DNA from 3 places in the Streptomyces sp. NPDC107454 genome. Region 3 is predicted to be linked to each of the others. Evidence: riboswitches for the same ligand, from Rfam matches in the RefSeq annotation. Region 3 holds a riboswitch; each other region holds the start of a gene.

Region 1 (4,880 bases), on a different contig from region 3:
ATGCCGCAGCGGGCTCCCCTCGAGGGTCCACGTGCCGGTGTCCACGAAGTCGATCTCCGCACGGATCGAGATCATCGCCTCGCAGAAGCGGTCCAGCTCCTCCAGGCTCTCGCTCTCCGTCGGCTCGATCATCAGCGTGCCGGGAACCGGGAAGCTCATCGTCGGCGCGTGGAAGCCGTAGTCGATCAGCCGCTTGGCGATGTCGTCGACCGTCACGCCCGTGGCGGCGGTGGCCGGGCGTACGTCGAGGATGCACTCGTGCGCGACGAGACCGGCCTCGCCGGCGTACAGAACGGGGAAGTGCTGTGCGAGGCGGCGGGCGACGTAGTTGGCACTCAGCACGGCTGTCCGGGTCGCCTCGGTCAGGCCGTCTGCGCCCATCATCCGGATGTAGGCCCACGGGATCGGCAGGATGCCGGCACTGCCGAACGGTGCGACGCTCACCGATCCGATCCCGTCGCGGCGCTCGGTGTCAGGGTGCAGCGGATGGGTGGGCAGGTACGGTGCGAGGTGCTCGGCCACCGCCACGGGGCCGACGCCCGGTCCGCCGCCGCCGTGTGGGATGCAGAATGTCTTGTGCAGGTTGAGGTGGGACACGTCGCCACCGAACCGGCCGGGCTGGGCGATCCCGAGCAGCGCGTTGAGGTTGGCGCCGTCGACGTACACCTGCCCGCCGTGCTCGTGCACCAACTCGCACAGCCCGGTGATGCTCTCCTCGTAGACGCCGTGCGTCGAGGGGTAGGTCACCATGATCGCGGCCAGGTCGTCGGCGTGCTGGGCGCACTTGGCCTCGAGGTCGTCCAGGTCGACCGTGCCGTCGGGCCGCGACGCCACCACGACGACACGCATCCCGGCCATGACCGCGGAGGCGGCGTTGGTGCCGTGCGCACTCGCCGGGATCAGGCACACATCACGTCCGGCCTGGCCGTTGCTCTGATGGTAGCCGCGGATCGCCAGCAGGCCCGCGAGTTCGCCCTGCGATCCGGCGTTCGGCTGGATGGAGACCTTGGCGTAACCGGTGACCTCGGCCAGCCATGTCTCCAGCTGGTCGATCAGGGTCAGGTACCCGGCCGCGTCCGTGCGGGGCGCGAACGGGTGCAGGTCCGCGAATCCGGGCCAGCTGACCGGCTCTATCTCCGTGGTCGCGTTGAGTTTCATCGTGCAGGACCCGAGCGGAATCATGCCGCGGTCCAGCGCGAAGTCACGGTCGGACAGCTTGCGCAGGTAGCGCAGCATCGCGGTCTCGGAGCGGTGCTGGTGGAAGACGACGTGGGTGAGGAAGGGAGAAATACGCAGCAGCCCCGTAGGAAGCGCCGTTGCCGTCCCGTCAGCCAAGGCGTCCAGGTCACTGCCGGCGCAGCCGAAGGCGTCGAGCACCAGGTGGACATGGTCCACCGTCGTGACCTCGGAGCAGGAGACGCCGACGTGGTCGCCGTCGACCAGCCGCAGTCGCAGGCCCTTGTCATGCGCGGCTGCGACGACATCCCCAGCACGGCCGGGGACGCGAACCAGCAGGGTGTCGAAGAACTCACGGTGCACCACCGTGATGCCGTTCGCCCGCAGACCCGCGTCGATGAGCGTGGCGTACCGGTGCGTCCGTCGAGCGATCTCGGCCAGGCCATCGGGGCCGTGGTAGACGGCGTACATCGACGCAACCACGGCCAGCAGCACCTGCGCCGTGCAGATGTTCGAGGTCGCCTTGTCGCGCCGGATGTGCTGCTCGCGGGCCTGCAGAGCGAGACGGTACGCCGGCCGGCCGGTATCGTCCACGGACACGCCCACGAGTCGGCCGGGCAATTGACGTTCGAGTCCTTCACGGACCGCGATGTAGCCGGCGTGCGGCCCGCCGTAGAACAACGGGACACCGAACCCCTGGGACGAGCCCACAACGATGTCGGCGCCGTATTCGCCTGGCGGCACGAGCAGGGTGAGGGCCTTCAGGTTGGCGGTCACCGTGACCAGCGCTCCGCGCGCCTGCGCCGCTGCGGTCACCTCGCGCAGGTCGCGCACCGCGCCCGAGCAGCCGGGGTAGGCCAACACCACGCCGAAGAAGTCGTCTTCGGGCAGCGGCTCGGCGACGTCGATCTCGACGACCTCGATACCGGCCGCGTCGGCACGCGTTCGTAGGACGTCGAGGGTCTGTGGCAGGGTGTCACGGTCGACCAGGACATGGGGACAGCTCTTGCGGGCGACCCGGCGCATGGCCGTGACGGCCTCGGCAACCGCCGTACTCTCGTCGAGCAGCGAGGCGTTGGCGGTCGGCAACCCGGTGAGGTCACCCACCATGGTCTGGAAGTTGATCAGTGCCTCGAGCCGACCCTGGCTGATCTCCGGCTGGTACGGCGTGTAGGCGGTGTACCACGCAGGGTCTTCCAGAACGTTGCGCCTGATCACCGCTGGGTGACGGTCGCGTGATAGCCGAGGCCGATCATCGCAACGGCCACAGTGTTCTGGCCCGCCAACGCCAGGAGTTCGGCACGGGCCTCCGCCTCGGTCGCGGCGGCGGGCAGGTTCAAGTCGGAGGTGCTTCGGATACCACTCGGAACGGCGGCGTCGATGAGGCTGTTCAGCGTCGGGTAACCGATTTCGGCCAGCATCTTGGCCCGGTCGGCGTCGCTGATGCCGATGTGACGGGCAGCGAACTCTCCGGACGCGGAAAACCCAGGTGGGATCATGATGGGAGGCTCTCTCATGGGGGCACCGCGAACGCGGCGCACTGGAAAGGTGACCTCCCCGCTCTGTCATCGGTACCTGAGAGCTTCACCGCCGGTTCGGCGGTTTGCACCGCGGGTGCAGGACGAAACGTCCTGTCTTTCCAGAGTCGCCTGGCCGAAGCGGCAGTTGTGCCTGAGAGATTCTGTGGAGAGTTGCTCCTTCGGCGCCGCGCACAATGGCGCGGGCTCTCCCGCTTCGGTTCGAGCAGCGTAATTGAGTTGTCGCAGTTGACCGTAGTGTCAGGCGGTAGTTGCGTCAATCCCCACTGGCAGAGCTCGGTCATGCTCCGCAGTCATCTGACAATGCACGCAAGGATTTCGGCATTGTCGGGGGATGATCGATCGCCGGTGGACGAGGCGGGATCCACGACTCGCTGCGCGTGCACGCCGTCCTCAGGCGCGAGGGAACCCATGGCCACCGTCGTTCCGGACCTGGTGCTGTCCAGTCTGGAGAACGCCTCGCCTTCCGTGACGTCGAGCCCGCCAAGCTCATTCATCACGCGGAAGGTTGCTGACAGTACCCATCCACAAGGTTCGCAACTTGCCTGCTGAGAGCGGCAATTGGCGGATCGTCGGCTCCGCCGGGGACTCGTACGACAACGTCCTCGCCACCACGGGCCGAGGCGAACCTGGTGTTCTTCGAGTACATCGGCGGACCCTGAGGTGAAAACCTCCCGAAGCCTGACCTTCAAATGCGGGAGGGTTTCACCTCAGGGCCATCGACGGCTTCGGCAACCGGCGCATCCATGAACGGCTGGACTTCCTCGGCCCATCGAGTTCGAGGAGAAGCGGGACGCCGAGCAGGCATTGGCCGAACGAGCGAACCTGAAACCCCGTCAACCTGCCCTGACCCCGGAACGGGAAGCCAGACCCGGACGATCTGCCATTCTGCCTCCGCCATGTCCGAGCCGCGAGCACGAAGGAGTGTGGCAACAGGGCCTCCCGGAACAGCTCGTCGGGTTCGACGACCCCGAGCTACCGTGAGGCTCTGCCTCCATGCGCCGACTGCAAGCGGATGGCTTCTCAGCTCTTGGCACAGCCCTCCACGCCCTCGGGGAGCTTCGCCTTGGACCAGCCCTTCGGACATGCCGTGCGGGTCACGTAGCGGTGTGCTGGATCCTGCTCGTAGTCGCGCAGGTAATCGGCCGTGTAAGGATCGGCCTTCTTCCCCGCGAGCGGCTTGCCGGTCTGAGACGCACTGAGGGAAGACTCCGGCAGCATTATGTTGAAGATGTCGGCCGTCTCCTCATCGCCCACCTTGCCAGGCGGGAAGACGTTGCATCCCTCGGTGTAGGTGTCCTGCTCGCAGACCTTGACGTTCTTGCCCGTGACGATCTTGTAGGGGACCTCGATGTCCATCGGGATGCCGTGGGGACCGTTGAGGAGGACCGCGAGTGCGACCTTCATACCGATGCCGCCCTGGGCGGGGGGCGATCCGATGCTGATGCCCGGCCATCCCTTGAGGAGCTGCTCGCGGAAGTACTGCGAGGTCTCACCGCTCACGGGGATCTGCTTGCCGGCCGCCTTGAGTGCCTTGACGCAGCCCGACTCCCCGTAGCCGCACCATATGCCGCTGACATTCGGGAACGAGGCCAACGCCTTGGCGGTCTCCTTCTGCTGCTGTGCGCTGTCCCAAAGACCGGTGTACTCCGTTACGATCTTGGCATTGAGGTACTGCGTCAGCGCGGCCTTTGCGGAGTTGTAGTGGATGTTGTCGGTCGACGTCCCCACAACACCGTGCGAAACGAAGATGTTGCCTTTGCCTCCGAGGAGTTGCATCAGGCCCTCCATGGAGTTGTATCCCATGAAGGGGTGCTTTGATCCTTCGGGTTTCGAGGTGAGGTAGGAGACGTTGTGGACACAGGGCTCCGTGACGGTTGCGTCGTACGACACGACCGTGACGCCCTGGGTGCAGGCGTTGCGGTAGGCGGCGTTGATCGCCGTCGGTGACAGGGGGTAGGTGACGATGGCGTCGGCGCCGGCAGCGACCATCGACTGGAGCTGTGAGATCTGGGCTTGCGGGTTGGGGTCGGTGAGTTCCTTGCGGACCTCGACGCAGTCGCTGTAGGGCTTCATCTTCGCCACTGCCAGGCCGAGGTTCTCGGCCTCTTCCTGCCAGGCGTTGCCGATGTTGAGCGCGCTCATGTACACGATGTACTTGCCGCC
Region 2 (4,880 bases), on a different contig from region 3:
CCAAGCCGAGCCTGCGCGGGAAGGCCGTCGTCGTGGGCGGGCTCGGACCCCGCGGAGTCGTCTCGACCGCCTCGTACGAGGCGCGGGTCTTCGGGGTGCACTCGGCGATGCCCATGGCCCAGGCGCGGCGGCTGGCGCCGAACGCCGCGTATCTCGTGCCCCGCTTCACGCTCTACCGGGAGGTCAGCGAGCAGGTGATGGGGCTGCTGGGGGCGTTGTCGCCGCTGGTGGAGCCGCTGAGCCTGGACGAGGCGTTCGTCGATCTGGAGGCGGGGGAAGCGGCCTGGGACGAGGCTTCCGCGCGGCTGGTCGGGGCGAAGCTGCGCGCGGACATCCGGGCCGTCACGGGGCTGACGGGTTCGGTGGGGCTCGCCGCGTCCAAGATGCTCGCCAAGATCGCTTCGGAGCAGGCGAAGCCCGACGGTCTCGTGGTCATAGAACCTGGGACGGAGCGCGCGCTGCTGGGGCCGATGTCGGTGCGGACGCTGCCGGGTGTCGGGCCCGCGACCGGGGACCATCTGCGCCGGGCCGGGATCACCACGGTCGACGAGATCGCCGAAGCGGGCGAGGACGAACTCGTGCGGCTGGTGGGGAAGGCGCACGGGCACGCGCTGTACGCGATGGCGCTGGCGCACGACGAGCGGCCCGTGGTGGCCGAGCGGGAGACGAAGTCCGTGTCGGTGGAGGACACGTACGACGTGGACATCCACGACCGGATGCGGGTCGGCATGGAGGTCCAGCGGCTCGCCGACCGGTGTGTGCGGCGGTTGCGGGATGCGGGGCTGTCCGGGCGGACCATCGTGCTGAAGGTGCGGAGGTACGACTTCTCGACGCTGACCCGGTCGGAGACGCTGCGCGGGCCGACGGACGACCCCGGTGTCGTACGGGAGGCTGCCGCGCGGCTTCTGGAGGCGGTGGACACGACCGGGGGCGTGCGGCTGCTGGGGGTCGGCGTCTCGGGGCTCGCGGACTACACGCAGGAGGACCTGTTCGCCCAGGCCCAGGCTCAGGCGCAAGCGGAGGCGGAGTCCGCCGCGGGGGAGGCGGCGGTGCTGGAGCATCCGGACGAGGAGGGGGCGGGGGAAGTGGCTGCCGAGCAGACGCCGCCTGCCGAGCGCCGGTGGCCTGCGGGGCATGACGTGCGGCATGCGGAGTACGGGCACGGATGGGTGCAGGGGAGTGGGCTCGGGAGGGTGACCGTGCGGTTCGAGACGCCTTACTCCGAGCCGGGGCGCGTGCGGACGTTTCGTACGGATGATGTCGCGTTGGAGTCGGCTGATCCGTTGCCGTTGGTGAGGGGGGCCGTGTGCGATCGCCGTGGGGGGTGAGGTCGGTTCGGCCGTCGCGGGTTGTTCGTGGCGGGCCGCGCAGTTCCCCGCGCCCCTCGCGGGGCGCGTCGGCGGGGCCCGATCCGAGAAGTCACCCCTCGTCCGTGCCTGCCAGGCGGCCGAAGTCGCGGTCCGGGGGTGGGGGCGGGGGCGTCACGTCCAGGCCGTAGTGGTGGTAGAGCTGGAGTTCCTGTTCGGGAGAGAGGTGGCGGCCCACGCCGAAGTCGGGGGCGTCCTTGATCAGGGCGCGGTCGAAGGGGACACGCAGGGTGCCCTCGACGACTTCGCTGGGCTCCAGCGGGACGAAGGCGTCCCTGCTGAACAGGCCCGTCCGTATGGCGGCCCACTCCGGGACGCCGGTCGCGTCGTCGAGATAGACCTCGTCGACCGTGCCGATTTTGGCGCCGTTGCGGTCGAGCGCCTTGCGGCCGATCAGGTTGCGCGGATCGATGTCGGTCTGCACGGTCCCTCCACTCGCTAGCAACTCATCCGTAAGCACTACAAAAGAGCACATTCGGGAAGGTGGCCACTCGAAAGCTCGTGCGTTCTCCTCGCTGGTAGGCTGGCAAGCGGCTGCTGACCCCGTGCGGGAGAGTCCTCCAGACATCATCGGAGGCGCCGAAGGAGCAAATCCTCCCCGGAATCTCTCAGGCACACGTACCGCACGGACGAGGTCACTCTGGAAAGCAGGGCGGGTGTCGAAGGCCTCCGCCCTCACCGACGGTGAAAGCCGGGTCGCAGCGAGCGGGCGGGCCGGTGAAGCTCTCAGGTTGAGATGACAGAGGGGGAGGCCGTCGGGGTACCCGCGCCGTGGTGCCCCTCGAAGGTCGTGTCAGACCAGGAGGCCTCCGCAATGACCGCCCATCGCATTCCGCTCTCCGAGCTCGAACAGGGAATCCCCTTCGAGCAGCGCCACATCGGGCCCGACCCCGAGGCGCGGGCCAAGATGCTCGCGCAGGTCGGGTACGGCTCGCTCGACGAGCTGACGGCCGCCGCGGTGCCGGACGTCATCAAGAACGCCGAGGCGCTGGAGCTGCCGGGCGCGCGCACCGAGGCCGAGGTACTGGCCGAGCTGCGCTCCCTCGCGGACCGCAACCAGGTGCTCGACTCGATGATCGGCCTCGGCTACTACGGCACGTTCACGCCGCCGGTGATCCTGCGCAACGTCATGGAGAACCCGGCCTGGTACACCGCGTACACGCCGTACCAGCCGGAGATCTCCCAGGGGCGGCTCGAAGCGCTGCTGAACTTCCAGACCGTCGTCGCCGAGCTGACCGGGCTGCCCACCTCCGGCGCCTCGCTGCTCGACGAGGGCACCGCCGCCGCCGAGGCGATGTCGCTGTCCCGGCGCATGGGCAAGAACAAGAAGGGCCTCTTCCTGGTCGACGCGGACACCCTGCCGCAGACCGTCGCCGTCATCGAGACCCGCGCGGAGCCGACCGGCGTCGAGGTCGTCGTCGCCGACCTGGGCGAGGGCATCCCGGCCGAGATCGCCGGGCGTGAGATCAACGGCGTGCTGATCCAGTACCCGGGCGCCTCCGGTGCCGTACGCGACCTGAAGCCCGTCATCGAGCAGGCGCACGAGCTCGGCGCGGTCGTCACGGTCGCCGCCGACCTGCTCGCCCTCACGCTGCTCGCCTCGCCCGGTGAGCTCGGCGCCGACATCGCGATCGGTACGACCCAGCGCTTCGGCGTGCCGATGGGCTTCGGCGGTCCGCACGCCGGATACATGGCGGTGCGTGAGAAGTTCGCGCGCAGCCTGCCCGGCCGGCTGGTGGGTGTCTCCGTGGACGCCGACGGACACAAGGCGTACCGGCTCGCCCTGCAGACGCGGGAGCAGCACATCCGCCGCGAGAAGGCGACCAGCAACATCTGCACGGCGCAGGTGCTGCTCGCGGTGATGGCCGGCATGTACGCCGTCTACCACGGTCCCGAGGGGCTGCGGACCATCGCGCGGCGTACGCACCGGTACGCCACGATCCTCGCCGCGGGCCTGACGGCCGGCGGGGTCGAGGTGGTGCACGGCGCCTACTTCGACACGCTGACCGCGCGGGTGCCGGGCCGCGCCGCCGAGGTCGTGGCGGGCGCGCGCGACGGAGGTGTCAACCTCCACCTCGTCGACGCCGACCACGTGTCGATCGCGTGCGACGAGACCACCGCCCGCAAGCAGGTGGGCGCCGTCTGGACCGCGTTCGGCGTCGACGGTGACATCGAGGCCCTGGACGCCGTCGCCGAGGACACGCTGCCCGCGGCGCTGCTGCGCACCGACGACTACCTCACGCACCCGGTCTTCCACCAGTACCGCTCCGAGACCGCGATGCTGCGCTACCTGCGCAAGCTGTCCGACCGCGACTACGCGCTCGACCGCGGCATGATCCCGCTGGGCTCGTGCACCATGAAGCTCAACGCGACCACCGAGATGGAGCCCGTCACCTGGCCCGAGTTCGGCCAGCTGCACCCCTTCGTGCCCGCCGAGCAGGCGCAGGGCTATCTCACCCTCATCCAGGAGCTGGAGGAGCGGCTCGCCGAGGTCACCGGGTACGACAAGGTGTCGCTCCAGCCGAACGCGGGCTCCCAGGGCGAGCTGGCCGGGTTGCTGGCCGTACGCGGCTACCACCGGGCCAACGGCGATGACCAGCGCACGGTCTGCCTGATCCCGTCCTCCGCGCACGGCACGAACGCCGCGAGCGCCGTGATGGCCGGCATGAAGGTCGTCGTCGTGAAGACCGCCGAGGACGGCGAGATCGACGTCGAGGACCTGCGCGCGAAGATCGAGCAGCACCGCGACGAGCTCGCGGTGCTGATGATCACCTACCCCTCGACGCACGGTGTGTTCGAGGAGCACGTCGCCGACATCTGCGCGCAGGTGCACGAGGCGGGCGGGCAGGTGTACGTCGACGGCGCCAACCTCAACGCGCTGGTGGGCCTCGCCAAGCCGGGCCACTTCGGCGGTGACGTCTCCCACCTGAACCTGCACAAGACGTTCTGCATCCCGCACGGCGGCGGCGGTCCGGGCGTGGGCCCGGTCGGCGTACGCGCGCACCTGGCGCCGTACCTGCCGAACCACCCGCTGCAGCCCGCGGCCGGCCCAGAGACCGGCGTGGGACCGATCTCCGCCGCTCCCTGGGGCTCGGCGGGCATTCTGCCCATCTCCTGGGCGTACGTCCGTCTCATGGGCGGCGAGGGCCTCAAGCGGGCCACGCAGGTGGCGGTGCTGTCCGCGAACTACATCGCCAAGCGCCTGGAGCCGCACTTCCCGGTGCTCTACACCGGTCCCGGCGGGCTCGTCGCGCACGAGTGCATCATCGATCTGCGGCCGCTGACCAAGGCGACGGGCGTCAGCGTCGACGACATCGCCAAGCGGCTCATCGACTACGGCTTCCACGCGCCGACGATGTCCTTCCCGGTGGCCGGCACGCTGATGATCGAGCCCACCGAGTCCGAGGACCTGATCGAGCTCGACCGGTTCTGCGACGCGATGATCGCCATTCGTGCGGAGATCGACAAGGTCGGCTCGGGCGTCTGGGCGGCCGAGGACAACCCGCTGCGGAA
Region 3 (4,880 bases):
GGGGGAGCCGTTGAGAGCTCGGGGCCCGTTGTGGTCGGGAGGCTGCGGCTCGTTCGTGGCCGGGCGCGCCCACGCGGCGGAGCCGCACAATGGTCACAGCCTCGCGCCCCTTTCGGGGCGCTTCTACTGGGCCTGCTGGTAGAAGGGCCGCACCTGGGCTCGCATCCAGTCGGCCACCGGGTCCTGGGCGACGTCGAGGAGGACGAGGTTCACCGGCCACTTGACCGCGACGCGGGCGAGGGCGCGGGCGAGGGCGTCCATGGGGAGCGTCCGGAGGTCTCCCTCCCACACGGCGAGTTCGACCCCGACGAACATGACCGGGTCGTCGCCCTCGATGCTGGCCAGGCAGCGGCGGGCGGTCAGGACGACTCCCGTCGCCGTGAACTCGGCCGAGGCGGCGGCGAAGAAGTCCACCGGATCGTCCTGCCAGTCGGGCTCGTAGAGCTTCACCCGGCCACCGCTCGTGGGCCCGTCCAGCGGGGTGCGCCCGGTCCGGCACAGCTCGGCGACCGCGAGGGGCGGCAGCGGTACGCCGACCACCCCGTCCGGGTTGATCGCGATACCGACCTGCGGGGGCAGCCCGCGGGCGAACTCGACGGCGGGCGCGATCGTGTACGACAGATGGCCGCCGGCGACCTGGCGGAACTGCTCCTCGGAGCTGAAGACCGGCACGTACGCCTGACCCTCGATCTCCAGGGTGGGCAGGTCGAGGGATCCCGCGTGCGGTCCGCCGCCGTTGGGCAGCGGCACCCAGACGAAGCTGCGGCCGAGGACCTCGACGATGCGGCCGCCGGCCGAGGGCACTCCGAGGGACGCGGAGAGCACCTCCTCCAGCTCGTTGCCCGGCCAGCCGCCGTGCGAGTGGGGGTGCGGGCCGGGTTGCGGGTACGCCGGTACCGAGAAGTCCGGGAAGTCGGGGATGTCCATCTGTCTACCTGTCTACCGCCTGCGGTGAACCACTGTTCTGGTGTTCTGGCTGGAAAGGTTAGTGGGCCAGTACGACTTCCCGACCGCTCACGGCCCCGCTCGACTGCTCTCGGCCACTCGCGGCCGTTTCTCAGTCACCGAAGCCGATCCGCCGCAGTACGTCCGCCGCGTCCCGGTCGAGGAGCACCGCCGAGCCGCAGCCCTCCGGCAGGTCGCCCCGCTCGACGGAGCGCAGCAGCCGGGCGACCGCGCCCCGGTGACGGGCGAACGCGTACCGCGACACGCCCCGGCCGCGCTCGCGCTGGCCCTCCAGCGCCGTGCGGGGCGTGACGTCGAGCAGCAGCAGGTGGAGGGTGCCGCCGCGGCGCTGGGCCTCGCGGGCGAGCCAGCGGCGCACCCAGGCCTGCGCACCGCAGTCGTGCACGACGAGCCCGGCGCCGGAGCGCAGGGCGCGACGCAGGCCCGCGTAGTGCGCGAGGCGGACGAGGGGCCGGTAGACGGCGTACGGCAGCCGGCCGCCCGTCCGCCCGTCCCAGCGGTCCCGGGTGTCCTGGGAGTCGATGCGCGGGCCCTCGACGGCGCGGCGCATCAGGGTGGACTTGCCGCTGCCCGGCAATCCGGTGACCACGACGACATCGGCCGCCGCGAAGTGCAGACCGTGCGGAGAGTGTCCCGCGCGCTCTCTGAGGTCGCGGACCACGGCTGTCGGCAGCGCTCCGCACGTCTCCCGGGTCCTGGCCGGGGCACCGGGCTGCTCGGGCAGCGCGAGGCCCGAGGTCGTGGCGTACGCCGTGGTCCTGTTCACCGTGATCGTCCTCCCCTTGGGTCTGGAGTCCCATCCCCGTCGAGTGTAAAGAGAAGGTAATGCGCGGTGTCTCTCGTTTCCGTACGCGGACTGCCACAGGCCGGTTACAGATGCGGACTGCCATGATCGGACGGCGCGTGCGATGATGTGCCCGCCAACTGCATACCGGCCGCTTGAATCCGCGCGGGAGAGTTCCGGGAACCTTCGGGTACCCGGGCGCCGAAGGAGCAAGTCCCTCCCTTGAATCTCTCAGGCCCCGTTACCGCGCGGGCGAGGCACATCTGAAAAGCGGGCCGCTGTCCAGTGGCTCCACCCAAGGTGCAAGTCAGGACCTCCGTTCGCGGGGTCGTGATGAACCTCTCAGGTTCCGATGACAGATGGGGAGGAACGACCTCGCCGTCATGCCTTGGGAGCCCCACCGATGAGCAGTAACGCACCCCGTCTCACCGCGCTCGATGCCCTGCATCGCTCGCTCGGCGCGACGATGACCGACTTCGCGGGCTGGGACATGCCCCTGCGCTATGGCTCCGAGCGCGACGAGCACCTCGCCGTGCGCACCCGGGCCGGTCTCTTCGACCTGTCGCACATGGGCGAGATCACGGTCACCGGACCGCAGGCCGCCGCCCTGCTCAACCACGCGCTGGTCGGCAACATCGCCTCCGTCGGCGTCGGCCGCGCCCGCTACACGATGATCTGCCGGGAGGACGGCGGCATCCTGGACGACCTGATCGTCTACCGGCTGGCCGAAGACGAGTACATGGTCGTCGCGAACGCCTCCAACGCCCAGGTGGTGCTGGACGCGCTGACCGAGCGTGCCGCCGGCTTCGACGCCCTCGTGCGCGACGACCGCGACGCGTACGCGCTGATCGCCGTGCAGGGCCCCGAGTCCCCCGGCATCCTCAAGTCGCTGACCGACGCCGACCTGGACGGGCTGAAGTACTACGCGGGCCTGCCGGGCACCGTCGCGGGCGTCCCGGCGCTGATCGCCCGCACGGGCTACACGGGCGAGGACGGCTTCGAGCTCTTCGTGGCCCCGTCCGACGCCGAGAAGCTGTGGCAGGCGCTGACGGACGCGGGCGCGCCCGTCGGGCTCGTCCCCTGCGGCCTGTCCTGCCGCGACACGCTGCGCCTGGAGGCGGGCATGCCGCTGTACGGGCATGAGCTGACCACCTCGCTCACCCCCTTCGACGCGGGGCTCGGGCGGGTCGTGAAGTTCGAGAAGGAGGGGGACTTCGTGGGGCGTGCCGCGCTCCAGGAGGCCGCCTCCCGCGCCGAGGAGAACCCCCCGCGGGTCCTCGTCGGGCTGGTCGCCGAGGGCCGTCGCGTGCCGCGCGCCGGGTACCCGGTCGTCGCCGACGGCAAGGTGATCGGCGAGGTCACCTCCGGCGCGCCCTCCCCGACGCTGGGCAAGCCGATCGCGATGGCGTACGTCGACGCCGCGCACGCCGCGCCGGGCACGGCCGGGGTCGGCGTGGACGTCCGGGGCAGCCATGAGCCGTACGAGGTCGTGGCGCTGCCGTTCTACAAGCGCCAGAAGTAGCTTCGGGGCCGAGCTGCGGGGCCGAAAGGGCCCCGTCCAGCGCGCCCACGTGACGCACGCCGCTGTGTCACGTCTCGTATCCCAAGACCACTCGGTCATCCCGTTCATCCGCACTCCCCCGCGTACAGGAGAATTCAGGCCATGAGCAACCCCCAGCAGCTGCGCTACAGCAAGGAGCACGAGTGGCTGTCGGTCGCCGAGGACGGCGTCTCGACGGTCGGCATCACCGAGTTCGCGGCCAACGCGCTCGGCGATGTCGTCTACGCCCAGCTTCCGGAGGTCGGTGACACGGTGACCGCGGGCGAGACCTGCGGCGAACTGGAGTCGACCAAGTCGGTCAGCGACCTGTACGCGCCGGTCACCGGCGAGGTCGTGGAGGCCAACCAGGACGTGGTCGACGACCCGTCGCTGGTGAACTCCGCCCCCTTCGAGGGTGGCTGGCTGTTCAAGGTACGCGTCACGGACGAGCCGGCCGATCTGCTCTCCGCCGACGAGTACACCGAGTTCTCCGGCTCTTAAGGACTTCTGACTGATGTCGCTTCTGAACACGCCCCTGCACGAGCTGGACCCGGACGTCGCCGCCGCCGTCGACGCCGAGCTGCACCGCCAGCAGTCCACCCTGGAGATGATCGCCTCGGAGAACTTCGCTCCGGTCGCGGTCATGGAGGCCCAGGGCTCGGTCCTGACCAACAAGTACGCCGAGGGCTACCCGGGCCGCCGCTACTACGGCGGCTGCGAGCACGTCGACGTGGTCGAGCAGATCGCCATCGACCGCGTCAAGGCGCTCTTCGGCGCCGAGCACGCGAACGTGCAGCCCCACTCGGGCGCCCAGGCCAACGCGGCGGCGATGTTCGCGCTGCTGAAGCCGGGCGACACGATCATGGGTCTGAACCTCGCGCACGGCGGGCACCTCACCCACGGCATGAAGATCAACTTCTCCGGCAAGCTGTACAACGTGGTCGCGTACCACGTGAACGACGAGACCGGTCAGGTCGACATGGCCGAGGTCGAGCGCCTCGCCAAGGAGTCCAGGCCGCAGCTGATCGTGGCGGGCTGGTCGGCCTACCCGCGTCAGCTGGACTTCGCCGCGTTCCGCCGGATCGCGGACGAGGTCGGCGCGTACCTGATGGTCGACATGGCGCACTTCGCGGGCCTCGTGGCCGCGGGCCTGCACCCGAACCCGGTGCCGCACGCCCACGTGGTCACGACCACGACCCACAAGACGCTGGGCGGCCCGCGCGGTGGCGTGATCCTGTCCACCGCCGAGCTGGCGAAGAAGATCAACTCCGCGGTCTTCCCCGGCCAGCAGGGCGGTCCGCTGGAGCACGTGATCGCCGCGAAGGCCGTCTCCTTCAAGGTCGCCGCCTCCGACGACTTCAAGGAGCGCCAGCAGCGCACGCTGGACGGCGCGCGGATCCTGGCCGAGCGCCTGGTCCAGGACGACGTCAAGGCCGTGGGCGTGGACGTCCTGTCCGGCGGCACGGACGTGCACCTGGTCCTGGTCGACCTGCGCAACTCCGAGCTGGACGGCCAGCAGGCCGAGGACCGTCTCCACGAGGTCGGCATCACGGTCAACCGGAACGCCATCCCGAACGACCCGCGGCCGCC

What was found. Region 3 has a riboswitch for glycine ahead of gcvT (glycine cleavage system aminomethyltransferase GcvT). Riboswitches for the same ligand answer to the same signal wherever they lie in the genome.
Region 1: linked by a shared signal. The riboswitch ahead of gcvP (aminomethyl-transferring glycine dehydrogenase) and the one ahead of gcvT (glycine cleavage system aminomethyltransferase GcvT) in region 3 are both predicted to bind glycine.
Region 2: linked by a shared signal. The riboswitch ahead of gcvP (aminomethyl-transferring glycine dehydrogenase) and the one ahead of gcvT (glycine cleavage system aminomethyltransferase GcvT) in region 3 are both predicted to bind glycine.

What each region holds. Positions count from the first base shown of each region.
Region 1 covers NZ_JBVJPA010000036.1:16,362-21,241, reverse strand. Annotated here, with positions in the region: partial or broken gene gcvP (aminomethyl-transferring glycine dehydrogenase) at 1-2,675, opposite strand, end outside; glycine riboswitch at 2,826-2,918, opposite strand; gene ACZ69M_RS49440 (substrate-binding domain-containing protein) at 3,738-4,880, opposite strand, start outside.
Region 2 covers NZ_JBVJPA010000017.1:9,139-14,018, forward strand. Annotated here, with positions in the region: gene ACZ69M_RS37490 (DNA polymerase IV) at 1-1,328, shown strand, start outside; gene ACZ69M_RS37495 (PRC-barrel domain-containing protein) at 1,420-1,791, opposite strand; glycine riboswitch at 1,906-2,001, shown strand; gene gcvP (aminomethyl-transferring glycine dehydrogenase) at 2,182-4,880, shown strand, end outside.
Region 3 covers NZ_JBVJPA010000011.1:62,768-67,647, reverse strand. Annotated here, with positions in the region: gene ACZ69M_RS27765 (enhanced serine sensitivity protein SseB) at 124-927, opposite strand; gene ACZ69M_RS27760 (AAA family ATPase) at 1,058-1,738, opposite strand; glycine riboswitch at 1,907-2,007, shown strand; glycine riboswitch at 2,008-2,119, shown strand; gene gcvT (glycine cleavage system aminomethyltransferase GcvT) at 2,154-3,272, shown strand; gene gcvH (glycine cleavage system protein GcvH) at 3,414-3,791, shown strand; gene glyA (serine hydroxymethyltransferase) at 3,805-4,880, shown strand, end outside.